Regions from separate parts of the Carboxydocella sp. JDF658 genome, predicted to be linked through region 2. Evidence: riboswitches for the same ligand, from Rfam matches in the RefSeq annotation. Region 2 holds a riboswitch; each other region holds the start of a gene.
The links. A riboswitch is a leader RNA that binds a small molecule or an ion and turns the genes downstream of it on or off. The one in region 2 is predicted to bind cyclic di-GMP.
Positions count from the first base shown of each region.

Region 1: linked by a shared signal. The riboswitch ahead of JDF658_RS01865 (transglutaminase family protein) and the one ahead of JDF658_RS10865 (hypothetical protein) in region 2 are both predicted to bind cyclic di-GMP.
Region 3: linked by a shared signal. The riboswitch ahead of JDF658_RS08265 (Flp family type IVb pilin) and the one ahead of JDF658_RS10865 (hypothetical protein) in region 2 are both predicted to bind cyclic di-GMP.
Region 4: linked by a shared signal. The riboswitch ahead of flgB (flagellar basal body rod protein FlgB) and the one ahead of JDF658_RS10865 (hypothetical protein) in region 2 are both predicted to bind cyclic di-GMP.

Region 1 covers NZ_BDLR01000005.1:107,551-114,900, reverse strand. The annotation lists gene JDF658_RS01880 (YveK family protein) at 1-104, opposite strand, end outside; gene JDF658_RS01875 (hypothetical protein) at 337-1,344, shown strand; gene JDF658_RS01870 (S8 family peptidase) at 1,354-2,415, opposite strand; cyclic di-GMP riboswitch class I at 2,549-2,638, shown strand; gene JDF658_RS01865 (transglutaminase family protein) at 2,766-3,644, shown strand; gene JDF658_RS01860 (S-layer homology domain-containing protein) at 3,692-5,419, opposite strand; gene JDF658_RS01855 (S8 family serine peptidase) at 5,552-7,350, opposite strand, start outside.
Region 2 covers NZ_BDLR01000082.1:1,269-8,618, forward strand. The annotation lists gene yhbY (ribosome assembly RNA-binding protein YhbY) at 314-607, shown strand; gene proB (glutamate 5-kinase) at 635-1,765, shown strand; gene JDF658_RS10845 (glutamate-5-semialdehyde dehydrogenase) at 1,778-3,031, shown strand; gene JDF658_RS14625 (hypothetical protein) at 3,193-3,366, shown strand; gene nadD (nicotinate-nucleotide adenylyltransferase) at 3,382-3,990, shown strand; gene JDF658_RS10855 (RNA-binding protein) at 4,072-4,326, shown strand; gene JDF658_RS10860 (HD domain-containing phosphohydrolase) at 4,367-5,530, opposite strand; gene JDF658_RS10865 (hypothetical protein) at 5,558-5,767, opposite strand; cyclic di-GMP riboswitch class I at 5,855-5,943, opposite strand; gene JDF658_RS10870 (YbaK/EbsC family protein) at 6,034-6,516, opposite strand; gene yqeK (bis(5'-nucleosyl)-tetraphosphatase (symmetrical) YqeK) at 6,644-7,213, shown strand; gene rsfS (ribosome silencing factor) at 7,214-7,350, shown strand, end outside.
Region 3 covers NZ_BDLR01000045.1:41,808-49,157, reverse strand. The annotation lists gene JDF658_RS08280 (TadE/TadG family type IV pilus assembly protein) at 1-908, opposite strand, end outside; gene JDF658_RS08275 (TadE/TadG family type IV pilus assembly protein) at 921-1,310, opposite strand; gene JDF658_RS08270 (prepilin peptidase) at 1,322-1,825, opposite strand; gene JDF658_RS08265 (Flp family type IVb pilin) at 1,902-2,063, opposite strand; cyclic di-GMP riboswitch class I at 2,183-2,269, opposite strand; gene JDF658_RS14235 (Flp family type IVb pilin) at 2,353-2,514, opposite strand; gene JDF658_RS08260 (glycosyltransferase family A protein) at 2,592-3,041, opposite strand; gene JDF658_RS08255 (response regulator transcription factor) at 3,091-3,738, opposite strand; gene JDF658_RS08250 (sensor histidine kinase) at 3,751-4,890, opposite strand; gene metK (methionine adenosyltransferase) at 5,034-6,224, opposite strand; gene JDF658_RS08240 (tyrosine-protein phosphatase) at 6,425-7,135, opposite strand; gene spoIIR (stage II sporulation protein R) at 7,179-7,350, shown strand, end outside.
Region 4 covers NZ_BDLR01000060.1:45,605-52,954, reverse strand. The annotation lists gene fliI (flagellar protein export ATPase FliI) at 1-955, opposite strand, end outside; gene JDF658_RS09730 (FliH/SctL family protein) at 912-1,724, opposite strand; gene fliG (flagellar motor switch protein FliG) at 1,717-2,721, opposite strand; gene fliF (flagellar basal-body MS-ring/collar protein FliF) at 2,733-4,271, opposite strand; gene fliE (flagellar hook-basal body complex protein FliE) at 4,300-4,602, opposite strand; gene flgC (flagellar basal body rod protein FlgC) at 4,625-5,077, opposite strand; gene flgB (flagellar basal body rod protein FlgB) at 5,081-5,506, opposite strand; cyclic di-GMP riboswitch class I at 5,559-5,644, opposite strand; gene codY (GTP-sensing pleiotropic transcriptional regulator CodY) at 5,865-6,647, opposite strand; gene hslU (ATP-dependent protease ATPase subunit HslU) at 6,684-7,350, opposite strand, start outside.

The DNA of each region.
Region 1 (7,350 bases), on a different contig from region 2:
CCGCTGGTTATTACCGCAATCAGAGGGATTACGATTAAAAGCAATTTGTGTTTCCACAGTATTTGCCCCAGCTCGCGCAGGTCAATTTCCTCTTCCAGCTGCACTGTCATGCCTCCTCGTTTATTTAAAATCATTTTTATCATTTTTTATTATAACTAAATCCCCCCTGATTTTATGTCGAATTGTGTATGCAATTCTATTTTTTTATCGACAAATTTTCTCGTTTTTTGTCGAAAATTTTTCAGTTTTCCTTCTTTTCTCTATCATATTTCGACATATAATATCTTCGCTTTATGTTAAAATTTGAATATATAAACATAAATCGGGGTGAGACTGTTGTCCTTATATATTTTCTTGACTCTGGTTGTCCTATCATTAATAGCTTTCATCCTCAGCCTGCTCTTACTGGAAAGGCGCAAAATCCGCCCAACCCTGATTTCTCTGGGGCTTACCGCCTGCTTTTGGTTGTCAACCGCAGTATACTGGTACCAGTATAAAAGCGAATGGTCCACCGATCCCCACTGGCTCAACTACTACAAAAACTTTCGCGGTCCAAGTATCACCGCTGCCCAGGCGGCCAGCACTGTCGACCATCCTGAAGTAATAACCCTGGCAGAACAGACCCGACAGGCCCGGCAGCGCATGCGAGAATTGCAGGCTGTAGCCAGAGGGAAAATCAACGGGGAAAACTTCGATACCTTTCAGTTGCTCCTAACCCAGGGCCGGCTTACTACCTCGGATTTACTGCCCCTCTATCAGCAGGGAGGCTTGTCTCAGGCCCAGTTACTGCAATTTGTGGACAAGGGCCTGCTCAGTGTGGAGCAATGGCAGGAGCTGGAGGAACAAATCAAAGAGGCGGCTGCCAAAAAAGCCACACCAGCCCCGCCGGCTCCCGCCCCGGTTAACCAGAAACCGGTCGCTCCTGTCGCCCAGCTGCAGGCCCGGCAACCCGGTACTACCGGTGCGGAAACGGTGGCTCTGGCCCTGGCCAGCCAGGCCAAGCAGCTGAGCCGGGCCCAGCTGGATCAGATGGTGCTAGCTCAACTCAAAACCGTTCCTGATGCGCAAATACAGGCCCTTTTGCCGGACCTCACCCCTGATACCGGTCGAGAGCAACTGACTGTGATCATCGTCAACAAACTGGTGGGCTGGAATCGCAATGAGCTGGCTGCCCGCTTCCTCTACGAATTCTATCGCTTGCCAGAAGCAGAGCAAAAACTATTACTGCAAAAACCCCTGACCACTTTACCACCCCAGCAGCAAATCCAGGCCCTCAGCAAACCCCTGGCCCTGCTGGTCAGTGACACCCTGGCCGGTCTGCAAAGATTGCTGGCCGCAAACTGAAAACCCCGCTTAGCGGGGTTTTCTTTTGCCCAGAACCTGGATGCCAGTGGGCAGCCCATAGCCATACCAGCTGTCCCATCCTTTACTGCCCAGATCAATTGCACCAGCTGTCAGCCGTTGCCTGATCTCTTTCGCTTTCAGCCTGGGATAGGCGGATTTCAATAAGGCTGCCAGCCCGGTGATATGGGGACTGGCCATCGATGTTCCGCTCATCACCTTATAATCTCCCCCCGGTATAGTACTGAGAATCTCCACCCCCGGCGCTACCAGATCCAGGGCCGGGCCAGTGCTGGAAAAGGGAGCCCGTTGCCACTGACGGTCAATCGCTCCTACGGCCATCACTTCCGGATACCTGGCCGGATAGAGAACGGTATCCCCTTTTCCTTCTTCGTTCCCAGCATTGCCCGCCGCAGCCATTAGCAGGATTCCCGCTCTGGCTGCTCTTTTCACCGCATACCGCAAAAGGGGATTGTTCTGTTTTCCTCCCAGGCTCAGGTTGACTATATCCAGCCGGTTTTTGATGGCCCATTCCAGACCAGCCGCTATGTCGCTGTACCAGCCGCTCCCCGCACTGTTCAGGGCCTTGATAGCAAAGAGCTCGACCCCCGGGGCAATCCCGACTACCCCTTGGCTATTGTCCTGAGCCGCTATTATCCCGGCCACATGGGTGCCATGACCATTATCATCCTGGAAGCTGTCCCCTGTCAGCGCAATCCCTCCGGCCACCTTCAAATCAGGATGCTGTAAATCAATTCCTGTATCCAGCACCCCTACCCTTACTCCTGAACCATTGACCCCCAGCTGGCTCGCCACCTGCGGGCCTGCCAGCACCGCCACCCCCCAGGGTATTTGCTGTTCCTGGGTGGTGGCCTGTTCATCTTCAAAAACTTCCATTACCCCGCGCAGGTTCCGTATCTGCTCAACTTCAGTCTGGTTCAATTCAATTACCAGATAAGGCATAGTTTCAAAACTGCGGACTATCTTGCCGGAAAGAGAGCGCAGTAAGCCTTCACGCCGCCGTCGCCAGTAACGTTCTTCCAGTTTGAGAATATAACGCTTCTTGCCTTCCATCCGGTTTGCCTCCTCTGTCTTTTTGTTGCATTATATTCCGCTGTCGTTAAATTGGCGATTTTTCTATTAAATTAGAACTTCTTGCCAGAGGCAGGATTTTTCCATTTAACCCCGAATATATTGGGTAAGAACAGAAGACAACGGGCAAACCAGGCGAAAGCCTGGGGCGCAAAGCCATGGGTCTAAGGTTCCCGTCGGGAACTATGATTGCCAGGCTGCTCATATGGCAAAGGGTAATGGCACTATAGCCATTTTGAGCAGCCTGCTTTCCAGTGGAAAGCAGGCTGTTTCTTTCCCACCCTTTACTGTACGCGCCCCCGGCTTTCCCTTCCCGCTGGGGGCGATATTTTATGAGGAAGCGAAGCGTGAGTCTGATTCTCCTGTTTCTGCTCTGGCTAATAGCCGCAGTGCCGGCCTGGGCAGCTGCCCAGCCTGGTGTCAGGTGGCTGGAACCCTTAACTTCCGAATTGGTAAAGGTAAAAATCAATCCCGCTCAACCGGGACAATTGCTGATTCAGGGTCAGAACTTGCCTGCCGGACAGGTACTGGTGGAAATCCGTCGCGGCGATGACCGCGCCGCCTATTACTTCCCGGTCCGTAACGGTGCTATCACTGGTTCCTTCTGGTTGCGCTTTGGCAGCGGCCAGTATTACCTGACCGTTTATCTCCCGGCCGGTGCTGCTTTCCTCTACCAGGTCGAGGCTGAAGCACGTCTGGAAGCTATCGACTTGCCGGACCGACGTTATCTCCTGCCTGGCAGTGGCGTGGAAAGCGACCATCCCGTTGTGCGTAAACTGGCTCAGGATCTGGCTGGCAAAAACGCTGGCGCCAGACCAAAAGCCTATAATATTTACCGCTGGGTAACCAGCAATATAGCCTATGATGCTGTTCGCCTCAGCAGCCAGCAACTTTATGGTCCCGGTTCAGGCGCCCTGGCCACCCTGGCCAGCCGCAAGGGCCTCTGCCTGGATTATGCCAATCTGACGGTAGCTCTCCTGCGCGCCGCTAACCTGCCGGCCAGGGTAGTGGTGGGCCAGGCCTATGACCGCGTCTGGTACGAACACGCCTGGGCCGAAGTCCTGCTGGACGGCAAATGGCAACCCCTGGACCCTACCTGGGATGCCGGTTACCTGGCGGGCAACCGATTTATCCCGCGTGCCCAAACCCTCTACTTCTCCATGTCCTACAGCCAGTTCTACCGCTACCACCGGGCGGAAGAATACCGATAAACTGCAAAAGCGGTACCTCGCCTTACGGCCTGGTACCGCTTTTTCCCTTATGACATCAATCTGGCCAGCAATGCTGCCAGTTCAGCTCTTGTCGTCACTCCTGCCGGAGCCAGTTTATCTTTTTTCCGTCCTTTCAGGATGCCGGCTTCCACCAGTTTGTTCACTGCTCCCTGCGCCCAGGTGGCTACCTGCTGCCGGTCGCTGTAGCTCTCCAGCTTACCGCCATTTCCGCCCTTGATTTTGCTCCCATAAGCCCGTTCCAGGATCACTGCCAGCTCCTGCCGGGTTAACTTATCCCCTGGCCGAAACTTGCCCTGATACCCCTGCATCAGTCCGGCTTTGGCCGCTGCAGCCACATAGGGCGCATACCAGGCCGAACTCTGGACATCAGAGAAGGTCGCAGTGGCGCTATCCTCTATTTCTGCTCCTGTGGCTTCCACCAGCATTTTAGCCGCTTCTGCCCGGGCAACCGGCTGCTCTGGCCGGAAGTATCCCTGCTCATCTCCATCGATTACGGCCAACCCGGCGATTTTTTCGATCTCCCCTCTGGCCCAGTGTTTAGCAGTATCGGGGAAACTGTTCTTCACAGCTACTACCCCGTATAAACCGCCTCGTTTAATACTGGCAGTAATGGTCCCGGTAGCAGCATCAAAATTTTGCTGCCGGACTTTCAGTTTTTGACCATTGCCTTTAAATTCGAAGAGATAAATATTTTTTTCACCCTGAACTTTGCTCTGATCCAGCTTAAAGCTAATTTTGAAGGCTTGTGGCGGCTTGAAGGACAGAACCAGATCATAAACCGGACTTAACAATTCTCCCCTAACGATAAAAGGAGGCTCTTCATAGGTCTTAACATACAGCAAGGCATTGGCCGGCAAGCTGGCATTGCCGAAATCCACTGCCAGGCGCCCCTGGTCTGCACTTACTGCTGCCCCGTTAGTCGGCAGGGAAAACTCCTCCACCCGGGAAGGAGCCAGCGGCCTGCCCGGCCGGATACTTACCGGCGCTTTAAACAGTGCCTCAGCTACTGCCTGGTGCCCGGCATCGGAGAGATGAGCATTATTATAGTCCTGATAAATGGGATCCTTTCCTTTGCCAAGATATTTGGCCACCCCCAGCTCCTGCAGGGACTTGAACACATCCACAATCACCACAGGAGGCATATAGGGGTCACTGTTGACCTGTTTCACGGCATCAGCAATAAAACCATTCAGGTAAGGAATCAACAAATCAAAGGCTTCATACTTTTTCTCTGCCGGGTCGGTAGCTCTCACCCCTGGAACTTTTTCTCCGGGTGCCGGGTTGTAGAAGTTGAGCAGATAGATGGTAGTGTCCTTACCGGTATTAATAGACCTTATTAATTGCACCGCAGTAATCAAGTTCTCTTTCAACTCATTTCCGGCCTGCCGGTAATTGTGGGGATTGCGTCTCACTGCCTGCATGAAATCATGGGCGCCAAACCAGATGGTAATCACCCTGGCCTTTTTGATCGCTTCCCGATTGGCCGGATCGGTAACAAACCGGAGCAGATCCCTGCTGGTTGCCTGTTCTTCTGCGATCAGGGTCAATTCCTTGACGCCCCGCCTGTCTTTTATTTGCTCGTAAAATCTCTGGACATAACTTTTAGAGCTGCCTACACCCAGGGCCAGCGAATCCCCCAGGGCCACATAGCCCACACCAGCCTTGTCTTCAGCTGCCCCTGCCTGCCGCGCAGGAAAAAATCCCGTCAACAGCAAGAATAGGATGCAAATGACGGAAATTATTTTTTTATGCAAACTTTTCAGCCCCTTTCTGCAGAATATTCTATACAATAAATTTCTTTTTCTATATTTGTTTTGATTTTCCTGCTCTGGTTAAGCAAATATTTTTAGTCATATTTCGACAAAAACCTGCAGCTTGCGTTTTTCTCATGCCTGGCTGTCCACCGTTAATGGCACAATCATTGAGCTGATAATTCGTTCTTCTGCTGCCAGAGCCAGCACTTTTAGCACCAATACCGTCAAGTCCGGATACGCTGCAGCATCCAGCGTCCAACTTACCGGACCCGTACCATTCGGGTATCTGATTCCCAGTCGCTGATCATTTACCAGCAGCTCTGCCCGGCTAACCGGCTCACCGAATCGCACCTTGACTTCTTTTTTCCCCCAAATTCTCGTCCCCGGAATGGGACTGAGCCACAGGATCTCCACCCCTTTTTGCACCTTTACCGCCGGACTTATAGCCCGTCTGCCCCCTGGTGTGTAGGCAATAGCTTTAAGAATATGGCTTCCCGCCCTTTTCTCCTTAAGTGATAAGGCAAACCGGTATGGTTGAGTGCCACCAGCTATACTGCCAATAAGTTCTTCGTCCCAAAACATCTCGACCCGTTCTATTCCTTCCTGGTCACTGGCTTGCACAAAAACATCGACAGTATCTCCGCCCAGTACACTGCCAGCTGCCGGGGCATAAATTTGCACTACTGGATTGCGCACCTTAACCTGAACACTGCCTGTTCCAGTCATACCTGTAGCAGTAATACCGATAATTTTCAGGGTATGCACTGATAATCCACTTTGACTGACCTCACCGCTGTCCCAGCTAAATTCCACTTCATTAGCTGTCACTCGGGCCTCTTCCCGCTTAATGCCATCTACATAAAATTCCGCCCCTTCGATCACCGCATTAGGTGAAAACACAGCCCGTACCCGCACCTGATGCCTGGCTACTGTTCCCGCCGGTGGCTCAAGGATAGTTACCGTTGGTACAACCTTTACTATTTGCCTCAGTTCTCCCAGGTTACCCATACCATCAAGCGCATATACCGTTAACTGGTGTTCACCCACAGGCACTTTCCGAGTATCCCAGGCATAACGGTAAGGTGCTGTCGTCCATTTGGCCACTGGTATCTGGTCAATCAACAGCTGTACTTCTTTTATTCTACTGGGATCAAAGGCCAGAATTTCCAGGTTTACTTCACCGCTAACAGGTTCACCAGGCGGCAAGCCCATAAGGTAAAGCTGAGGTGGCGTATTGTCAGGTTGTGTTTGCGGCAAAACTAACCCCCCGGTAGGCAACCCATAACCATACCAGGAGTCCCGTCCTTTCGGCCCCAGATCAATTACTCCTTCCCCCAGCCGCCGCCTGAGCTCTGGCGCTGTTAACTGAGGTAGAGCAGATTTCAGCAGAGCTGCCAGCCCGGTAATATGCGGCGTTGCCATGGAGGTACCGCTCATTGTCCTATATCCTCCCCAGAGATTGGTGCTGAGTATTTCCACCCCGGGGGCAGCCAGTTCTACCTGGGGTCCGGTACTGGAAAAAGCCGCTCGTTGCCATTGTCGGTCAATAGCCGCCACAGCAATCACTTCTGGATATTTAGCCGGGAACAGTACCGTATCCCCGCTCCCCTCTTCATTGCCGGAATTGCCTGCTGCCGCCACCAGCAATATTCCAGCATTAGCCGCCTTTTTCACCGCTGCCCGCAGTAAGGCATTATCCTGATTTCCACCTAAACTCAGGTTAATTATATCAAGCTTGTTTTTTACCGCCCATTCTAGCCCGGCAGCTATATCGCTGTACCAGCCATTACCGGCGCTGTTCAGTGCTTTAATAGCAAACAGCTCAACACCCGGTGCTACGCCCACCACACCCTGATCATTGTCCTGTGCTGCAATTATTCCAGCTACATGGGTACCGTGGCCATTGTCATCCTGAAAGGAATTGCCCACAA
Region 2 (7,350 bases):
CAGATGGAGGCCAGAGCGGTAACAGGCCATGGAATACTGATTAAATGCCAGTGCTGCGGTACTAGTATACCAAGGCTGACCAGGAGAGGTAAAATTACCGGGAGAGCGCAATGGAGTAGGTGCCAGACAACAGTCACAACAGCCAGGATAAATCCGAAAAAACCGTTTTTTATCATTGGACTTACCTCCTTCCATAAAATAATATTAGCTGGGATTGGAAACGATGTATGCAGATGATAACTACCGGGGTGGAGAGACCCTTTTTTTTATGGTATAATATAAGCCAAACTTAAACGAATGAGGTGCAAAATTCATGGTATTGACAGGGAAACAGAAACGCTATCTCCGGGGATTGGGCAGTTTAGAACCCGTCACCGTTCAGATTGGTAAAGGTGGGGTCACTCCCACTGTCATTCAGCAGCTGGATGAAACTCTGGAGGCCCGCGAGCTGGTCAAGGTCCGGGTGCTGAAAAACTGTCTCGAAGAAAAGGAAGACATTGCTCGCCGGCTGGCAGAAGGTACCGGGGCCGAGCTGGTACAGATGATCGGGCACAATCTCCTCTTCTATCGACCGGCCCAAAAGCCGCAAATTCAATTACCCGGATAAGCGATTTACGGTGTGGAGGGGAGCAAGATGGTTGAGGAGAGAAAGAGATATCTGAAGCAGGTAAAAAGGGTAGTTGTCAAGGTTGGTTCATCTACCTTGACCCACAGTAGCGGGCGGCTCAACCTGCAGCACATGGAGGCGCTGGTGCACCAGCTGGCTGATTTACATAACCGGGGTTTACAGGTGATTCTGGTTACTTCCGGAGCAGTAGGGGCCGGGATCGGCAAGCTGGGTTTGAAACGACGGCCTCGCACCATCCCGGAAAAGCAGGCCGCGGCTGCGGTGGGACAGGGGATATTATTGCATATGTATGAAAAATTGTTCGCCGAATATGGTCAGACGGTGGCCCAGATTCTCCTGACCCGGGAGGATGTGGCCCATCGTTCCCGGTTTCTGAATGCTCGCAATGCCCTGTTTACCCTGCTGAAGCTGGAAGTAATTCCAATCATAAATGAAAATGATGCGGTGGCGGTGGAGGAAATCAAGTTCGGGGACAATGATACCCTTTCCGCCCTGGTGGCCAGTCTGGTGGAAGCTGATCTGCTTATTTTGCTTTCCGATATCGCTGGCCTGTATGAGGCTGATCCGCGCAGCCAGCCTGATGCCCGTTTGCTCAACTGGGTAGCGGAGATTACCCCGGAAATTGAGGCTATGGCCGGGGGAGCGGGGACCCAGCTGGGTACCGGAGGAATGGCGACTAAAATCCAGGCAGCCAAAATCGCTGTTTCTTCCGGAACGGCTATGGTAATTGCTGATGGTTCCCGGCCCGGAGTGATTCAGGATATCCTGGCCGGAGAGGAGGTTGGCACCTGGTTTAAACCCCAGGACCATCCCCTGCAGGCCCGTAAGCGCTGGATTGCCTTCAGCCCTGGTGTGAAAGGGCGGCTGGTAGTGGATGACGGTGCTGTCCGCGCTCTGGTTAAGGGGCGCAAGAGTCTGTTAGCCAGCGGCTTGCTAGCGGTAGAGGGCAGCTTCAGCGAGGGACAGGTGGTAACGGTGGTGGACCGGGAAGGACGGGAGATCGCCCGGGGACTGGTCAACTACAGTGCTACTGAGCTGGAGCAGATCAAGGGTCTGAAAACCGAGGCGATTGAACGGCTATTAGGTCATAAAAACTATGATGAAGTGATTCACCGGGATAATCTGGTGGTTTTATAGGGAGGGTATAGGATGGATGTACGGCAGTATGTAGTGGAAAAAGCCAAACTGGCCCAGAAGGCGGCCCGGCAGCTGGCAGCTGCCAGCACTGATGTCAAGAATGCAGCCTTACTGGCCATGGCCGAGGCTTTGCAACAGCGGTCAGATGAGATATTGCGGGCCAATGCCCAGGATATGGAGGCAGGACGGCAGAAGGGGCTCTCCCAGGCCCTGCTGGATCGGTTGTTGTTGACGGAAAAGCGCATTGCCGACATGGCAGAAGGGTTACGCCAGGTAGCCGCTTTGCCGGATCCGGTTGGGGAAGTGGTAAAAATGTGGACCCGCCCCAATGGGTTACAGATCGGACAAATGCGGGTGCCGCTGGGTGTAGTGGGCATAATCTATGAGGCCCGGCCCAATGTCACGGTGGATGCGGCTGCTCTCTGCCTGAAAACCGGCAATGCTGTGCTTTTGCGTGGCGGCTCGGAAGCCATTCATTCCAATACCGCCATTGCCCGGATTATTTCCCGAGCGGCCCGGGAGGTGGGTCTGCCGGAAGGGGCTATTCAGCTGATAGAAATCACTGACCGGGAAGCGGTCAATGTTATGTTGCGTTTAAATGGCTATCTGGATGTCCTCATTCCCCGGGGGGGTGCCGGGCTGATTCGCACGGTGGTGGAAAATGCCAGCGTGCCGGTAATTGAAACCGGGGTGGGCAACTGTCATGTTTATGTGGATGCGGAAGCCGATCTGGCCATGGCGGAGGAAATTGTGATCAACGCCAAAACCCAGCGGCCGGCGGTTTGCAATGCCATGGAGACTCTGCTGGTCCACCGGGAGGTAGCCGCCGAATTTTTGCCCGGCCTGGCAGAAAGGCTGACGGAGCTGGGGGTAGAGCTGAGGGGCTGTCCTGTCACCCGGAGTCTGGTGCCGGGGATTCAACCCGCTACTGAGGACGATTGGGCCACGGAATTTCTTGATCTGATTCTGGCCATCCGGGTAGTGGATTCCCTGGATGAGGCTCTGGAGCATATCTACCTGTATGGTACCAAACATTCAGAAGCGATTGTGACCAGCAACTATTTTACTGCCCGGCGCTTCCTGCAGGAAGTGGATGCGGCTGCCGTCTATGTAAATGCCTCCACCCGTTTTACTGATGGTTTCCAGTTCGGTTTCGGGGCGGAAATTGGGATCAGTACCCAGAAATTGCATGCCAGGGGGCCGATGGGATTGACGGAATTGACAACCATCAAGTATATTGTTTATGGTGAAGGTCAAATCAGGTAGTAAACGGGAGATATTTTTGTTTTTTGATAGTACATGACAGAACAAGTCTCTTTTCTGCTGCTCAGGGGGTATTTTTGGCGGTTGCCGGAAAAGAACTGGTCCGGACAGCCCTTTGTCGCTTATGCTGTTATTACAAATCGGCGACAAAGGGGTGAAAGGCCATGGTGTGCAAGAACTGTCAACTGTGTGGCAGGGAAGGGCAGGCTGACCTGGTCTGTAGCTGGATTCTGGCAGATGGGGAAGTAACAGAAGCCTGCTGGTGTGTGTGCAAAGATTGTCGCCAGCATCTAGAAGATCGGGTCTGGAGTGTTTATCGGGAATTGCTGGTAATGTGAGGCAAGGAGTGGACCATGGATAAGCGGGTTGCGGTGATGGGTGGGACTTTTGATCCCATCCATCTAGGCCACCTGGTGGTGGCTCAGGAAGTTGCGGATGAACTGGGGCTGGATCGGGTGCTGTTCGTTCCCTCCGGCCAGCCCCCCCATAAACAGGGGGCAAAAGTGACAGCGGCGGAACTACGGGCGGAGATGGTCAGGCTGGCCATAGCGGACAATCCCCGTTTTCAGCTCTGCCTGCTGGAGCTGGAAAGGCCAGGGCCTTCATATACATACGATACGGTTCGGCAGCTGCTGGACCAGGGGAATTACCAGGAGCTCTATTTCATCACCGGGGCCGATGCGGTGCTGGAGATTCTGACCTGGCACCGAGTGCGGGAATTGCTGGCCTTATGTCATTTTATTGCTGTGACAAGGCCGGGTTTTGAGCTGGAGCAATTGCGGGAGGTGCAGGGACGGCTGGGAACGCAGCTGGGACAGCGAATCCGGCCCTTTACAGTGCCCTCTCTGGCTATTTCCTCCTCGGACATACGGGCCCGGGTGGCCCGGGGGAAAAGCATCAAGTATCTGGTTCATCCCGAGGTAGAAAAATTTATTGTTAATAATAACCTGTACCGGTTTTAATTTGCTCACATACTTTGCGCCCACCATTCAAATACTAAACTTGCCTGAAAGGCAGACTTATTTTTGGAGAGGTGGGTTACCATGGTGACAACATTGTATGTAGGCAATTTGCCCTGGGCCATTAAACAGGATGACTTAATCCGGGCCTTTTCCCAGCATGGGGAAGTGCTGGGGGCCAGGATTATTACTGACCGGGAAACCGGGCGCAGTCGCGGTTTCGGTTTTGTGGAAGTCAACGATGCCGATGACGATCGCATGATTCAGGCGATGAACGGGGCCGAGCTACAGGGACGTACAATCACTGTAAATGAGGCCAAACCCAGGGAATTACAGTAAGTAAAAGAAGACTGTCGACCTTTACGTCGGCAGTCTTCTTTTAAAATTCTTTTTCAGCAATCTTTTCACAGGCCAGTTTTACTGAAATAAAGGTACCCTTTCCAGTATAGGAGATAAGCAATTGTTCACATTGATTAAAAACCAGCGGCAGACCTCTTCCCAGGGAGTTCCGGGTGGAAAAACCATTAATTAGGATGGATTGTGGCAATTTTTCCAGCACAAACCCTTTTCCCTCGTCTCTAATGGTAATAATGATGTTATAGCTATTATCTAACCCCCATTGTACATGGCCCCGGCCAGCATGCTTTACAACATTTGTGATTAACTCAGAAAAAACCACGGAATAGATCCTTTGCTTATGCGGTGGTACTAAAATTTTTGTCAGCCAGTTGCTAAACATTTGTCTGGCCTGAGATATATCAAAAACGCTTTGAATAAAAACTTTCGTGAAATAGGTGTAATCGAGTTCGTGGTGTTTAATTTCTTCATCGCTGATTAACTTTACCTTTCCGTTTGTGACATCCTCCAAAAAATTTTTATAAAGTGCTACTATATGTTTATACTGCCAATCATGGTGTCCTTCAGGGTTAAAAGTTTTCTCCCACCAATTAACGAAGCAATTTACTACCTGCGGGTCCCATTGTTTACCTGCTTCTTGAATTAATATCCCGATTGCCTGTTCCTGGGACATTCCTGGACGGTATACTCTGTCACTGGTCATTGCATCAAAAGCATCTGCCACTGCTAATATCCTGGCGCCTAAATCAATGGTTTCACCAACCAGGCCATAGGGGTAACCGCTTCCATTCCAGTATTCATGGTGCTGAGCAATGGCAGGCAATAGTTCCCGGAAACTTTCAAATCCTTCCAGAATACGACATGCTATTAAAGGATGCTGTTTAAGCAGGGTCATTTCTTCTTCTGTTAATTTATCTGGTTTTCTTAATATTTGGTCGGGTACTCCGATTTTGCCGATATCATGGAATAGTGCGGCCAGATAGATTTGTTCCACCTGTTCTTGTGGAAGATCCATTTCCAGGGCAATGATTCTGGCATACTCTGCTACTTTCTGGGAGTGATGTTTTGTATAACTGTCTTTTGCTTCAACAGCCTGGATGATTGTGTTGATCGCTGCAATCATGACTTCTTTGGTTGGTATTTCCGAGTATTTGGCAGCGAACAGGCTGATGTACTTGATATCCATTGAAATTGTATCCCCTTCCCTATTTTATTATCCATGAAATAGCAGATTAGCATTATAGCCAGCGGTACCATTTTTCCGGACTAGATTCTTAAACGTTTTGGGTTCAACAGTACGGATAGGAATTTGTTTGCCGCAATAAGAACAAATGATGCGGCGTTTGCCGGTAATTGGTTCTCTTTTGATGATCAGTGTCTGCATAGAGACGTGGAGATAACCACATTTGCATTCCAGTTCCATGAAAAGATACCCCCTTAAAAATAGAAAAAGCCTTTCCAGGAAAGCCCATGGAAAGGCAGAGCGTCTATATGCTCGCTGCTTTCCAGCTTCGGCAACCTGGCAATCATAGCCCCTGGAGGGGCCTTAGACCCATGGCTTTGCGCCCCCACCTTTCGATGGGTTTGCCTTTATCGACTGTTTTGCATTTTATTGTGTAACACAAATTTATTCTACTATATAATTTATTACAATTAAACTAAAAATGTCAATACTGGATAAAGAATATTTTAACATACATCCACCACTTGACCACCGGTAATAACCTGCAATTGCTCCAGGGTTACTGGCACAGCTGAATTGGGAGTACCGGCAGCAGCATAGACCAGCGGAAATCTCTGCATACTGATATCCAGATATACCGGCAGGGGCTGGGAGAGAGCAAAGGGACAAACTCCGCCAGCGGGATGGCCGGTATAGTGCAGGGCCTGTTCGGGGTTGGCAAAACGGATTTTGCGGGCTCCGGTCAGGGCCTTTAATTTTTTGGTATCCACCCTCAGGTCGCCACAGGTTACTACCAGCAGGGGTTGGTCATCAGCCAGGAATACCAGGCTTTTAGCGATTTGGGCCGGTGTCACCCCTAGCGCCCTGGCAGCCAGCTCACTGGTTTCGGTACTGACCTCAAACTCGATTACCTTTATTCCCAGCTGGAATTGATCCAGAAATTCCTGAATCCGTTGATGAACTGGATTTTGCAGGGTTTGTACCACCATCGTCTCCCCCTCATCTCCTTTTTTAGTGTCAGTATAAAGAAAAATGGGAGAAAATGCAAGGCACTCGCCAATTTTGCCTGTTTATGCTATAATGGGCGGAGAAAACTGTCAACAGGGGTTAACCGGGATGGAAGCAGTTATCTTTATCCAACAACAAGTAAAAGGAGAACGCTGGCAGCATATTGAAGGGGTGCGGCGGCAGGCCCGCCGTTTGGCCCTTACCCACGGACTGGAGCCGGAAAAGGCGGAACAGGCGGCCCTCTGGCATGATGTCGCCCGCGATTATCCTCCGGAGCGGCTGCTGGAACTGGCCCGGCAGCAGGGGCTGGAACTGGATGCCGACTGGCTGGCTGTACCCATGCTTTTACATGGGCCGGTGGGAGCGCAGCTGGCGGCTGAACAGGGGGTCAGGGACAAGCAAGTTTTGCAGGCTATTGCCCGTCATACCCTGGGCCATCCGGAGGCGACAGCTCTGGACAAGCTGTTGTTTGTGGCCGATATGATCGAACCGGGACGGGATTACCCCGGAGTGGAAGAATTGAGACTGCTGGCAGGCCGGGATCTGGAAGGGGCCTATCTGGCCGGGCTGGATCATACTCTCCGCTATTTGGTGGAGCGCCAGCAATACATCCATCCGCTGGCGGTTAGGGCCCGCAATGCCCAGTTACTAAGACTTAAGGCAAGGGAGGTAAAATAAGTGTCTGAGCAAGAGACCAGAAAGTTACTGGATTTGATTAAAGCCGGTGCCGAAGACAAGAAAGCCCGCAATATCACGATTCTGGAACTGGGTGAACTCTCAATTATGACCGATTATTTTGTCATCATGAGCGGTAA
Region 3 (7,350 bases), on a different contig from region 2:
CTCAGCCTGGTCCCATATAACCCGAAACCAGCACTAGTGTCATCCAGTTGCTCTGCTGGTACAATGACCCTGACAAAATAACCTTTTATTTGGCAATCATTGCCATTGCCGGGCAATTCATTTTTCAATAAAAATGCCGCAAACCCTACCACCCGGGCGGTAGAGCGACCGTTTTTGGGTATATCGTCAATTACCGGTACATATAAAAGCCGGGGGCTGTTGGGATCAATGTTATCCGGGGTACTGTTATCGGTCATAGTCCCCAGCCGGTACTGAATGCCCCGTCGGGTTGGCCCTGACATATTCCCCGGTTCCGTCTCGATTATATCTCCAATAGCGATAACTCCCTGGTAACCGTATTTTAAATTATCTTCATAAGTTGAAGCCCCGCGTCCACCTAAAGCAACAGCCCCATACCAGCCATTATCACCAGCACCGCCCCCGTTTTTGAGGATATATTCCTGGCCAAAAACAAAATTCTGTTGTTTTACTGCCAGCGGGGCCAGACCCTTCATGGCTTTAACAGGGGCTACCCGGGCTGTCGCCCGTCTGCTGACCTGCCCTTTTTCTACTCCCAGCACCGGAGCAAAAGCAAAATTCACTTCTTTGCTCAAATTCACAGTAATGGATTTGTTATCAGCTCCAATGGTAATCTCTTTCGTAAGTAACTCTGTACCACCATTGGCAGCCAGATATTGTTCTGCTACCGCCACAGCTGCATCCGGATGATCCGGCAATTCCTGCACCCCGGCCAAAGCCGCCGCATCGGCCATGGTCTGCAGGCGGTTTTCCCAGAGATAATACTGGCCAAAATCAGCTACCATCGCCACCATCCCCAGCAGCCCCGTCAGAGCCAGGGCCACCAGCACGATTGCCGTCCCTCTTTCTCCGCTCTCTTTGCTCTTCATCTTTCCTCCCCCCTACTCCATCCGCATCTGCACACTGCCACTTACTGTATAGGGGTTACCGATAATTTCACCGATAATGGGGGCAAAGATTTGTACCGGGTAGGAAACCTGCACCGTTACCGGTTGCCCCCGCAGGCGATTGCTATAGGCAGGAGCGATGGTGATTTGCAGTTTACTGCTATCCAGGCCCACAGCTGTATCTTTAATCCTGGCGATAATAGCTGTATCCTGGGCCCCCACCACTGCCAGACGCGCCCCCTCCCGGGCCCCATTGTTCACCGTCAGATAGGCATGGAAAATGCGACCGAATTCAATAATGCCAAAGAGCAACATTAATAAAAGAGGCAGAACAAGGGCCATTTCCACCAGTGCCTGTCCCCTTTCCCCTCTTTTTCTTCCCATCCCCATTTTCCTCACCTACCTAACCAGAGTGTCACCAGTAAATAGCCCAGGCTGAGAGGAATGGCATAGGGGATAGCCGTCGGATCTGTCTGGCTGGTTTCTTCCTTCCACCACTGGCCGGTAAAGAGACCAACAAACAGCCTGGCACCTGCTTTAGACCAGGTTTGTTTAAACCCGGCCCAGCCCTGTTGCCAGAGGAGTCGGCCACACAGCCAAAGTCCCCCTAGAATGGCCCCTGCCAGAAAAGTATATAACGCCACTTTTCCCCCTGCCCAGGCACCGATGGCCGCCAGGAATTTCACATCTCCTGCACCCATTCCACCTACCAGAAAGGGCAGGATTAGTAGACCCAGACCAACCAGCCAGCCCAGCAAAGAGCCTTTCAATTCAGGCCAACCGCCCTGGTAATAGTGCCAGCCCCAGATCAGAGGCAGGGTATACAGTACCAGCCAGTTGGGAATGCGCCGATAGCGCCAGTCATAATAAATGGCAAGTGTGATGATAACCCAGAACAAACTCATCCCTCCGCCCGGGAAAAATAGGGCCCTACACCGAGGCACTCGGCCTACCGCGTAGGGCCTTGGGGTTTTTTTAGCTAGCACTAAAGCTTAGTCCTTCAAATACCGCCTTAATCTTATCCTTGAAAGCTATTACCGTTACAACCAGAGCCGCCGCCACCAAAGCAATAATCAGACCATACTCGGTCATTGCCTGACCAGACTCCTCTTTCCACAATCTTTTGATGATGTTCATACCAAATCCCTCCTTGCTAAACTTCGCTCTTTTTCACCCTTATGCATAAGACACAACACCTAAAAACCCCCTTTTACCGGCTGCCCGGCGAAAGGGGGTCACAAACCGACCTTCCACAATTCGGCAGCCTGGCAGTCATAGCGCTTATACGCCTTAGACCCATGGCTTTGCGCCCCCGGCTTTCACCGGGTTTGCCTTTATCGTTGTGTCTTATTGCCTTGTTCTGATTTTAGTATATACCCAATTAGGACAAATGTCTATGGGACCGCAGCTTTAATTTTTCTAGGACTTAGGTCCCAGACAAATGGTTTTTTTCGTACAAAGGTTTAATTTTATCTTTAAACAATATTAAAGATAATACTAGAGCTGCTGCAACCAGAGAGATAATCAGCGTGTACTCACTTAAAGCCTGCCCCTTCTCCTCCCGCCAAAACCGTTGAACTTTTCCCATACCGGTCCCTCCTCCGCTTCGCCTTTCAGGCTCCTACTTTTAGTATACATAAATGAAGGGGTATTAGTCTATGGATCTTAAGTCCCAAAAGCCTGCTCATTAAAAATTCGCAACAATGTCTGCAATTCCCGTTTCCCCTGTTGCCGCTGCCGCAAATCCAGAAAAACCACCCGCTGGTAGCGGGCTGCCAGATAGGCCAGACGGCGAGGCGATATGAGCGGAAACCACTTTTGCTCTACTACCAGCAGATTAAAATGTTCCCGCGCCAGTTTATCGGCAATGGCCAGAGTCTGATCCCAGGACCCCTGGTCAATGATGATAATCTGCAGCAACCAGTGATAACGATACTCGTATTGCAGCAGCCAGCGTACCACCCCTTCCAGATTAGTCACATTATTCCTGGTCAATAGCACCACGGAAATCCCATTCATTTGTGGTTGCCGTTGTTGACGGCGGCTGTAAAACAGTCCCCACAGCAGCAAGCCCACTAAGCCCAGCAAACAGAAAAAGGGCAGCCACCATGACATATAATCCACCCCACTCCGGGATTTTTGTCTATGCCATGATATGCTGCCTTCAGGAATTGGGTTCCTCGGTCAGTCCCATGCGCACAGCAAACAGCGCCGCCTGGGTCCGGTCTTCCACCCCGATTTTTTTAAAAAGATGGGTCAGATGATTTTTTACAGTCTTCTCACTGATGAACAACCTTTCCCCGATTTCCCGGTTGGTCAAACCCTGAGCCACCATGCCCAGAATATCCCTTTCCCGTCGGGTAAGCTGTTGCAAAAGCTGTTGTTCCTGCAGACGGGTCATCATGTGGCTGATTTTTTCCATTACCTCCGGAGCAATCACGGTTCCACCCCCGGTTACTGTGGCCACTGCCGCCAGCAAGTTATCAGCACTGATGTCCTTGAGCAGGTAGCCTGCTACCCCGGCCTTAATCACCTCCGGTGCCCGTTCATCCACCGCTACTGTTAGAGCGATGATCTTCACCCGGGGCATCAGCTGTTTCAACTGGCGGATAGCCTGAATACCATCAGTACGGGGCATGTTGATATCCATCAAAACAAGATCGGGAAGACATTCCCGGGCCTTCGCCACTGCCTCCGCCCCATCTCCCGCTTCCCCCACCACCTCCAGGTTGGGCTCTAGAGCCAGTACCTTGCGTAAGCCTTCCCGGATCAGAGGATGGTCATCTACCAGCAAAATCCTCACTATCCCCATAGCTAAACCTCCCTATCCTTCGTTGAGCGGTACTTTCAGCAGAATCTCCGTCCCCTGCCCTGGTCGACTGCGCAGGATGAAAGTGCCTCCTAACAGTTCCACCCTTTCCCGCATACTGGTCAAACCCAGGCTCTCCCGTTGCTTGTTGGCCAGGGCTTGTTCCACATCAAACCCCTGGCCATCATCCTTGATCAGGATGTTAACACTATCCCGGCCCATTTCCAGCCGCACTATAACTTTGCTGGCCCGGGCATGTTTCCAGACATTATTGAGGGCTTCCTGGACCACGCGAAACAGTCCTACTTCCACCGCATTATCCAGGCGCCTTTCATAACCAAAGAAGATAAATTCCGTGTTTAAATTATATTTGCTCTTATAATCCTCCAGATAGCGACGCAAAGCCGGAACCAGACCCAGGTCATCTAAAGCCATGGGCCTGAGGTCAAAAATGATTTTACGAATATCCTGCAGGGTATTGCGTACCAGCTCTTTCAGACTCTGCAGTTCCCCTTTAACTTTGTCTGGCTTCAGTTCGAGCAATTTCTCACAAAATTCCATGCGCAAAACAATATTGGCAATGGCCTGAGCCGGTCCGTCATGGATTTCCCGGGCCACCCGTTTTCTTTCTTCCTCCTGGGCCTTGATCACCCGGATACTCAGGTTTTGTTTTTGTGCCAGCCCTTCTAACTGATTGTTGACCTCATTCAGACTTCCCGAAAGGAAATCCATGACCACAGCCACCTGGGAAGCCAGATTCTCCGCCTTGGCTACCGTTTGCTGCATGTTTTTCAATGTCACCTGCAGCTGGTCCCGTTTGGAGCGCAGCTGGTTTTCCCGTTCCCGTAACAGCAGCAATTGGGTCTGAAGCTCACTGGCAGTATCATAGGCCCGTTTTACTTCCGCTTCTGAATATTTGCCCAGGCTGCTATCCACTTCTGCCAGCCGTAACCTGGCCTGCTTGACTTTCAATTCCAGTATATCTACCGCCTTAATTACATCATTGACCTGGTTTTCCAGCAGGACCAGTTCCCGTTCCAGCCGTACCACTTCCTTGCGGGCTGTTTCCGCAATATCGTAGATTTGTTGTTTGCTGTTTTCGATAGCTTGCAGGGTATTTTTTACAACTTTGTCCAGTGCCTCCAGGGATGGCATGGGCTATTCCCCCTGTTACTTCGTGTTAATCAATAGATTCGCTTAAAAAAGACGGATTCCTGCTACCAGTCCCAAAAAATTTAGGACCATAGTCCCAAAAGAAAACCCCGGGCCCTCACCCGGGGTAATTTCTTCTGCAATAACTAGAGTCCGGCATCAGCCCGCAGGACTTCCACCTTGTCCAGGCGCTCCCAGGGCAGATCCAGGTCATTGCGGCCAAAGTGCCCATAGGCAGCAGTCTGTTTGTAAATGGGCCGCCGCAGATCCAGAGTCTTGATAATACCCGCCGGCCGCAGGTCAAAGTGCTTGCGCACCAGTTCAATCAGCTTTTCTTCCGGCAATTTGCCCGTGCCAAAGGTTTCAATCATGATGGATACTGGCCTGGCCACACCAATCGCATAAGCCAGCTGCACTTCACACTTGTTCGCCAACCCGGCAGCTACGATGTTTTTGGCCACATAACGGGCAGCATAGGCACCAGAACGGTCAACCTTGGTGGGATCTTTACCGGAGAAGGCGCCACCACCATGCCGGGCCATACCGCCATAGGTGTCAACGATGATCTTACGGCCAGTCAGACCGGCATCCCCCTGCGGACCACCGATAACAAAACGGCCAGTAGGGTTAATGAAGTATTTGGTATTTTCATCCAGATATTCGGCCGGGATCACCGGTTTGATAACATGTTCAATCATATCCCGTTTGATGGTTTCCAGATCCACATCCGGGCTGTGCTGGGTGGAGATGACCACAGTATCCACCCGTACCGGCCGGTCATCTTCATATTCAACGGTAACCTGGCTTTTGCCATCGGGACGGAGGTAGGTCAAAAGCCCGCTCTTGCGCACTTCTGCCAGCCGCCGGGTCAGCTTGTGGGCCAGGCTGATGGGCAAAGGCATAAATTCAGGGGTTTCATTGGTAGCATAACCGAACATCATCCCCTGGTCGCCAGCACCGATGGCTTCGATCTGCTCATCGGTCATTTCCCCGGTTTTAGCTTCTAAAGCCTTGTCCACACCCATGGCAATATCAGGGGACTGTTCATCAATGGCAGTGATTACAGCACAGGTATCGCAGTCAAAACCGAATTTGGCCCGGGTGTAGCCGATTTCCCGAATAGTTTCCCGGGCAATTTTGGGTATATCTACATAACAGCTGGTAGTGATTTCACCGGAAACCAGTACCAGACCGGTTGTAACCGAAGTCTCACAGGCCACCCGGGCATTGGGATCTTGAGCGAGAATGGCATCCAGCACCGCATCGGAAATCTGGTCGGCAATTTTATCCGGGTGTCCCTCAGTAACGGACTCAGAAGTAAACAAACGCTTGGCCACTGTGCATTCCTCCTTTTTCATTTCCAATAACTTATCATAACAAATGCTACCTCTTATGTCAAACTAAAAAATTTTTGTTTAAACCCCTTTTAAAGCGGCAATAATTTCATCAGAAAGTGAACATGAGGAGGAACTGAAAATGAAAAAAACCGCTGTCCTGAAAGAAGTAGAAAAAGAACTGAAGGCCTTAGAAAGCCTGCTCAGGAAGCATCCGCCCCGCCAAGCCAGGAACGGGGGACGAAAATAAAGGCAGCCTCCGCTTTGGCCTGGCCCAGTTTTCCCTTTACCATTTCATAAGCCCGGGCCATGACATAATAACTGGCGTCATGGGCATCTCCGGCTACCGCTACCGGCCAGTCCTGTTTCAAAACCCGCCAGGCAATTTTTTCCGCTTCTGTGCCAAAGGCCCCCAGCAGGCTGCCCGCGGTGATTTGAAAACCGGCTTCCAGCTCGGCCAGGCGCTGAATTTTGGACCAATCACAGGCCAGCGCTGGCGTCCGTTCCGGATGAGCAATAGCCAAACTGGCTCCAGCCAGCTGCAATTGATAGATCTGTTCCAGCCAGTTATGCCCTAAATAATCCCAGGGCAGTTCCAGCAACAGTCTCTCTCCTCCATTCAGCCCCGGCAGTTTTCCTTGCCGCCAGGCTGCTGGCAATTCCGGACTCAGCATAGCCTCACAACCGGGCTTGATTTCCAGGGGCCAGTCCAGCTGCTGTAGACGCTGATTCAATTCTGCCACCAGTTGATACATGCGCTGGCTGCCATGGCGTTTAACTTCCCGCCAGTGGGGAGTTGCCACTATTATTTTCACTCCGGCTCCAATGGCCAGTTGACACATTTCCAGAGTTTCCGTCCAATCCCGGGCGCCATCATCAAAGGCAGGGAGCAAATGACAGTGAAGATCAATCAATCTCTATCCCCCCTGAACTTATTCTATCACAGGAGGAAAAAATATGTACAGCCAAAAAACCTTACTCTGGCTTTTACTGCTTAGCTTTTTCCTCATACCGTGGATTTTCCTGTTTCAGCCAGATACTGCAGCAACTAACCCCGTTGGCCCACCCCAGCAGCTCTTGCGTTTGCACGTTATCGCCAATAGCGATCAGACTGCCGACCAGGCAGTTA
Region 4 (7,350 bases), on a different contig from region 2:
GGTCATCCCCATCAACGAGAACGGTGTAAAGACCGGTAATAGAACCCTTTTCACCGGTACCTGCTCTTTCCAGCAATTTAGGTAAGAGAGCAAAAACCGATGGTGTGTATCCTCTGGTTGCCGGCGGTTCCCCTACTGCCAATCCGATTTCCCGTTGTGCCATGGCAAAGCGGGTAATAGAGTCCATCATCAGCATTACATCATAACCCTGATCTCGAAAATATTCGGCTATAGCAGTAGCCACCATGGGAGCCTTCAGGCGAACCATAGCCGGTTGGTCAGAAGTGGCCACCACCACCACCGACCGTTTTAACCCTTCCTCCCCCAGGTCCCGTTCAATGAACTCCCTTACTTCCCGTCCCCGTTCTCCTACCAGAGCGATAACATTAATATCAGCCTTGGTGTTGCGGGCGATCATGCCCAGCAAGGTGGATTTACCCACCCCGCTACCAGCAAAGATACCGATCCGCTGCCCCTTTCCCAGAGTCAAAAGACCATCTATGGCTTTCACTCCAACAGCGATGGGTTCAGAAATGCGCCTCCTGGTCAAGGGGTTGGGGGGTGTATTATGAACAGGATAAACCATACTGCCTTTTATTTCCCCTTTGCCATCGATAGGCTGGCCCAAACCGTCCAGGATGCGGCCCTGCAACTCTGGTCCAACGGGAATTTCCAGATTGCGCCCCAGAGCCAGCACCTCGCATCCCGGTCCTATCCCGCTGGTATCAGCCAGGGGCATCAGTAATACTTTCTTTTCCTTAAACCCCACCGCTTCGGCAAGAATCCTCGGACCGCCATTTCTACTGCTAATAGCACATATCTCCCCCAGTTGCACCCCGGGCCCATTGGCTTCAATAGTAAGGCCAATTATCTGAGTAACCCTACCCTTAACCCGGATCAATTCGGTGTTTTCAATTGACTCCAGATAGCGCCATTTCTTCGCTGTCCAGCTCATCTTCCATCACACCTTTTAAGCTTTCAGCCAGCAGCTGCATTTGCTCTTCCAGAATCGCTTCCACTCGGCCATACTGAGTTTCCAGAATCACACTACCAGGCGACAAACTGGAATCCGGTTGAATCCTTAGCTTGCGAAGGGTAGGATGATTGGCGATTATCTCATCCAGCCAGCCACTGACTTGCTCTACAGCCTGAGGGGCCACATACAAAATTCCTTGCTCACTGTCCAGCACTTTTTCCACTACTGCTTCAACCTGCCCGCGGAGATAGTCTGGATTAATTTCCGGCAGCGCTTTCAAAATGCGGGCAGAAATGGCTAGTACTAGTTCTACCATCAATTCCTCAGCTTCCTTGAGAGCCCGCCTTTTGTTTTCCGTAGCCGCCCTAATAATAGCTGTTAAAGCAGAAATTTTTTCTTCCCATTGCGCTAATGCCTGTTTTTGTCCTTCCTGCAGTCCCTGTTGAAAAGCCTGGGTGCGCAGGTTTTCCCCTTCTTGACGGGCATTGGCCAGAATGGCTTCCGCTTCATCATGGGCTTCAGCGATTATTACCTGAGCCTGTTCTTTAGCCTGGTTGATTAAATCCGCCACCATTTCTTCTGTTTCTTTTAAGATGCTTTCCCGGACCTTTTCCAGTTCTTCCGCATCTGGTTTAAATATTTCAGGTCCAGTTTCTTCCCCGGTTTCATTCAGCTGCAAAATTCTGAGCCGATGAACCGGCAAAGGAGCCAGATTAGCCACATGAGCAGATTTGATGACTTTAGACAATGATCTCATCTCCTCCCCCACGTGCTATGATGATTTCGCCAGCTTCTTCTAGCTTGCGGATAATGTTAACAATTCGCTGCTGCGCATCCTCGACATCCCGCAGACGGACCGGGCCCATAAACTCGATGTCCTCTTTGAGCATCTCCGCTGCCCGCTTGGACATATTGCGACGAATTTTGTTACCAACTTCTTCGCTGGCACCTTTCAGGGCAAGAGCCAGATCCTTGCTGTCAACCTCCCGCAGAACTTGCTGGATTGCCCGGTCATCCAGTAACACAATATCCTCGAAGACAAACATGCGCATTTTGATTTCTTCCGCCAGTTCTGGATTCTGAATTTCCAGGCTTTCCATAATCACCTTTTCGGTAGAACGATCCACGCGGTTCAATATATCTACAATGCTCTGTAATCCGCCGGCAGTAGTGTAGTCCTGGGCAAAAACAGATGACATCTTGCGCTCCAGAACCTTTTCAATTTCCTTGATAACCTCCGGTGACGTACGATCCATTAACGCTATCCGTCTCGCCACATCCACCTGAATTTCCGGCGGCATAGCCGACAGGAGCTGAGCTGACTGATCCGGATTTAAGTAAGCCATCACCAGCGCAATAGTTTGAGGATGCTCACCCTGAATGAAGTTCAATAACTGGGATGGATCAGATTTGCGAATAAAGTCAAATGGTCTAACCTGAAGGTTTAAGGTCAGTTTTTGGATAATGTCAATGGCTTTTTGAGTGCCCAGGGCTCGCTCCAGGATTTCCCGGGCATAGTCGATACCACCCTGGTTAATATACTCTTTGGCTATACAAAGCTGATGAAATTCACGCAACACCTGTTCCGTATATTCCCGGCTGACCTTGCGCAAATTGGCAATTTCAAAGGTCAGTTTCTCCACTTCATCTTCCTTCATTTTTTTCAGCACCTGAGCTGAGAGCTCAGGCCCAAGGGCTATTAGCAATATTGCTGCTTTCTGCTTTCCTGTTAGACCTTTGGCCAACTACATCACCTCTATTCCTCGGCCAACCAGGTGCGTAACAACCCGGCCACATTTTCCGGTTCTTTTTTGGCCAGTTGCTCAATTTCTTCCTGAATTTTTTCCAGTTCAGATTTTTCTTGGGTCTTTTCAATGCTGACGCCGGCCAGAAGCTGTTCCACCGAAACCGGCTCAGGCTGTATTCCGCCTTTAGGAGTTAACACCTTCTTAAGCATGAAAGCAAGCCAGATTAGAACTATCGCAATCCCCGCCCAGATTGCTATCTGTTTGTAAAGTTCCATTTTTTCAGCTTTTGTCAGCTCAGCTGCCAGAGCCTGTTGATCAGATGTATCGAAAGGAATGGCGGTGACTTTAATCATATCACCACGAGCAGTATCAACACCCAGGGCGCTGGCAACAACTTCCTGCACCGCTCCTACTTGATCCTCTTTTACCCTTTGCCCATCCACCATCACTGCTACTGACAGGCGCTTAATTGAGCCAGGCGCTACGACACGATGTTCTTGAGTACGGTCAATCTCATAGTTGCGGATTTTATTGCTCTTATTGCTTTCACTGCTGTTATTCTGCTGAGTTATTTGCTGATAACCGGGGATATTTGTGGTCGTTCCGGGAACTCCCTGCGGAATAGTACTGCTGCCCTTCTGGTTTTCTTCCTGAATCTGCTCTGACCGCGTTACTTTATCTCCCCAGTCCTCTTTGTTGATTTCAACCCGGTCAAAGTCCAGTTCAGCAGTCACTCTAACCACTGCCTTACCCTGTCCAAAAACCCGGTCCAGCATAGACTGGGCTGATTTTTCCATATCCTTTTCCAGCTGCTGTTTTAATTCCAGCTGGGATGCTGTTAGCTTCGAACTATTTTTCTCTTCACTGCCCAGATTAATATCATCACTTAAACTCTGCATATTGGAATCAACAATTGTTACATTTTCCGGCTTTAAACCTTTAACACTATTGGCTACCAGACGGATCAGGCCCACTACCTGCTCTTCTTTTAATTTCTGGTAGGGTTTCAGTTTCAGCATTACTGCCGCTCTAGCTTCCTGTTCGTTCTCCAGGGCAAACAAACTGTTCTGCGGCAATACAATATGAACCCGCGCCTGCTCAACCTCATTCATTCGCATGATAGTGCGGGTCAGTTCTCCTTCCAATGCCCGCTGGTATTTGGCCTGACGATCGGTATCTGTCTCCCCGAATTTAGGCTGGTCGAATAATTCAAAACCCACCACGCCACCAGTAGGTACACCATCACTGGCCAGTTTTAAGCGAATAGAAGCTTGCTGGTCAGCGGGTACCAGGATGGTCTTGCCATCCGCTGAAACCTGATATGGCACTTTCATCTCATCCAGTTTGGCTGTGATGGCACCAGCGTCGGCTGCTTCCAGGTTAGTAAAAAGGGGCTGATAATCAGGCTGCCGGTAAAAATACAAAATCGCCCCAATGGCTACAACAACAGTCACTGCCGCCGCCAGGGCCAGTATTTTCTGGGTTTGGTTGGCCTGTTGCCAGAATTGCATCAGTTTTTCCCTGACTTTGGCATATAACTCTTTCATATCCACCTTCCTCACTAACCTTTAACTTTTATACCTGCATGCGCATGATTTCCTGATAGGCCTCAATTACCTTATTGCGTATTTGTACCGTTAATTGCAAAGCCAGATTAGCTTTTTCCCCAATAATCATTACGGTGTGCAAATCAGGGGCCTGACCGGTCAAGAGTTGCATCCTGGCGGCATCGCTCTGTTTTTGCAACTCATCCACTTTGGCCAAATTGGCAGCCAGTATTTCACTAAAACTGGGACCCTCACTGTTAGTAACAGTTTTTGTTTTATCCAACCCCAGGGGTTGAGCCAATCCGCTGCTTTGGATTGCTTCGATTTTCATTCTTTCACCCCTTTTCCGCTAATTAACGGCCAATATCCAGAGCCTTGACCGCCATGGACTTAGCAGCATTCAAGGCGGTAACATTGGCTTCATAAGCTCTCGTAGCTGAAATCATGTCTACCATTTCCGTCACTACATTCACATTCGGCATTGTCACATACCCCTGGTTATCGGCATCCGGATGCTGGGGGTTGTAAACTCTGGGTAAAGGACTCTGGTCTTCTGCAACCTGAACTACCCTAACTCCCTTTCCCGCAGGAACAGGTTTTTGCTGCCCCAGAGCATTCTGTAAAGCCTGGGCAAAGGTAAGCTCATCGGCCCGCTCTGCAAAAACTACCATTTGCCGCCGATAAGGGCCTCCGTTCTGCGTTCTGGTAGTATTAACATTAGCCAGATTGTTGGAAATAACATCTAGCCGCAACCTCTGGGCCGTCAATCCTGAAGCACTGATTTCCAGACTGTCAAACCAGCTCATTAATTAGCGCCTCCCTTCGGAGATCACATATTTCAGCTTGGCAATTTCCGCTCCAATTTGTCTGGATAAAGCTTCATAATAAATGGTGTTTTTCGCCAGTTCAGCCATTTCCAAATCAATATCTACATTGTTACCATCATTTCGGAGAGAAGTATCCTCCTGCCGGACAAGCTGAGGTTGAACAGCCACAATTGGGACAGAACCAATGGGCAAATGTTTAGCATCCGTTCTGACACCTGCAAGGGTAGTCTTTTCTCCCTGTCCTAACGCTGCAGCCAGAACCTCTTCAAAAACCACATCACTGCGTTTAAAACCAGGTGTGCTCACATTAGCAATGTTATTGCTTAAAACCTGATGCCGCAGGCTGGCTGCATCCAGACCCCGTTCTAAAAAATTGATTGTCGAAAGATTGAGAATGCGCTCGATCATCTCGCTATCCCTCCAAAAAATAAACCCGGCAGAGGCCAGGGCAAGAGAACCCTTTGGTAACCCGGCTGCCATACTCATCTGAGCTACAGGCCCGTGGCTTTGCGTCTTGGCCTTTCGACCAAGTTGCCCTGAGCAAAGGACAGGACTTTAGTCCCATATTATTGCTTTTTGTTTAACCATTTTCGTTTTTCTTCTTTTTTTGTCATCTTATGTCGCATTATATATTCGCCGCAGCTGGCGAAATTCCTTTCTCTTATCAATAAAATATCAAGCTTTACCTTAAAAAATATAGTATTTGTTGCTGGAAAGACAAGAAAAAAAACCACCAGTAAGGTGGTTTTTCATCGTTTTCTAAAAATTAGTGTTTTAGCTTTTTTAGTTCTTCCAGCAGCCGATCATTTAATACCCGGATATAAGTGCCTTTCATTCCCAGGGATTTGGACTCAATCACACCTGCGCTTTCAAATTTTCGCAGAGCGTTTACAATTACCGAACGCGTAATACCTACCCGGTCAGCAATTTTGCTGGCCACCAGCAATCCTTCTTCCCCGCCCAGTTCCTCAAAAATATGCTCAACTGCCTCCAGTTCCGAGAAGGACAGGGTAGCCAGAGCGATTTGAACAGCCGCTTTTTTCCTTGCTTCTTCTTCTACTCGCTCGGCTTTAGATCTGAGGATTTCCATTCCAATAACAGTCGCACCATATTCGGCCAGGATTAAATCGGCATTACTGAATTCAGTATTAAATTTAGCCAGGACCAGAGTGCCCAGGCGGTCACCGCCACCCAGTATGGGAACTACCGTTGTACGCTTCCCACTGAATATACAGGTATGCCCGCCTTCAAAAACACAGGTGTTGGCCCGCTGGTGAAAATCAGTACAAGTATCAGAAACTTTAAGCAGAGCCTCATTGTATGCCTCAGGAAACCGCTCTGCCTGTTCCACGATCTGAACCATGGTGTCACATTCGAATTTTTTCATAAACGCATGGCCCAGTACTTTTCCTCTTCTTCCCACAATGTAAACATTGGCATCTACACAATCACACAAAACTTTGGCCATTTCTTCAAAATCTACAGGGTTGCCCGCTGCTTTCTGTAAAAGTCGGTTGATCTTCCTCGTCTTCTCTAAAAGTATTTCCATTTCTTCCATTCCTGCTGTCCCTCCAAAGAATAGTGTTTATAAAATATATCGGCTCAAATCCCGATTTTGCACCACATCAGCCAGCTTTTTTCTGACATATTCGGCATCAATAGTAATATGTTTTTCCTCAGTTTCCGGAGCAGCAAAGGCAATATCTTCCAGAACTTTTTCCAAAATAGTGTGTAATCTTCGTGCCCCGATATTCTCTGTTTCTTCATTTACAGTATAAGCTATTTTCGCTATTTCAGCAAGGGCATTTTCAGAGAATTTAACTTCTATGCCTTCTGTAGCCAGCAAAGCTGTATATTGCTTGATTAATGAGTTCTGCGGCTCAATTAAAATTTGTAAAAAATCCTGTTCACTCAATGGTTCTAATTCAACACGGATTGGAAATCTTCCTTGCAGTTCTGGAATCAAATCCGATGGTTTCGCAACATGAAAGGCACCAGCAGCAATGAAGAGCATGTGATCTGTTTTGATGGCCCCATATTTGGTCATGACGGTTGAACCTTCCACAATCGGCAATATATCCCGCTGAACCCCACCCCGCGACACATCTGGCCCACCAGTCTGTTCCCTGGCTGCAATCTTGTCAATTTCGTCCAGAAAAATTATTCCTGTTTCTTCTGCTCGCTCAATCGCTGCTGCAATCACTTCATCCATATCAATGAGTTTCTGTGCCTCTTCCTGCATCAATATTCTT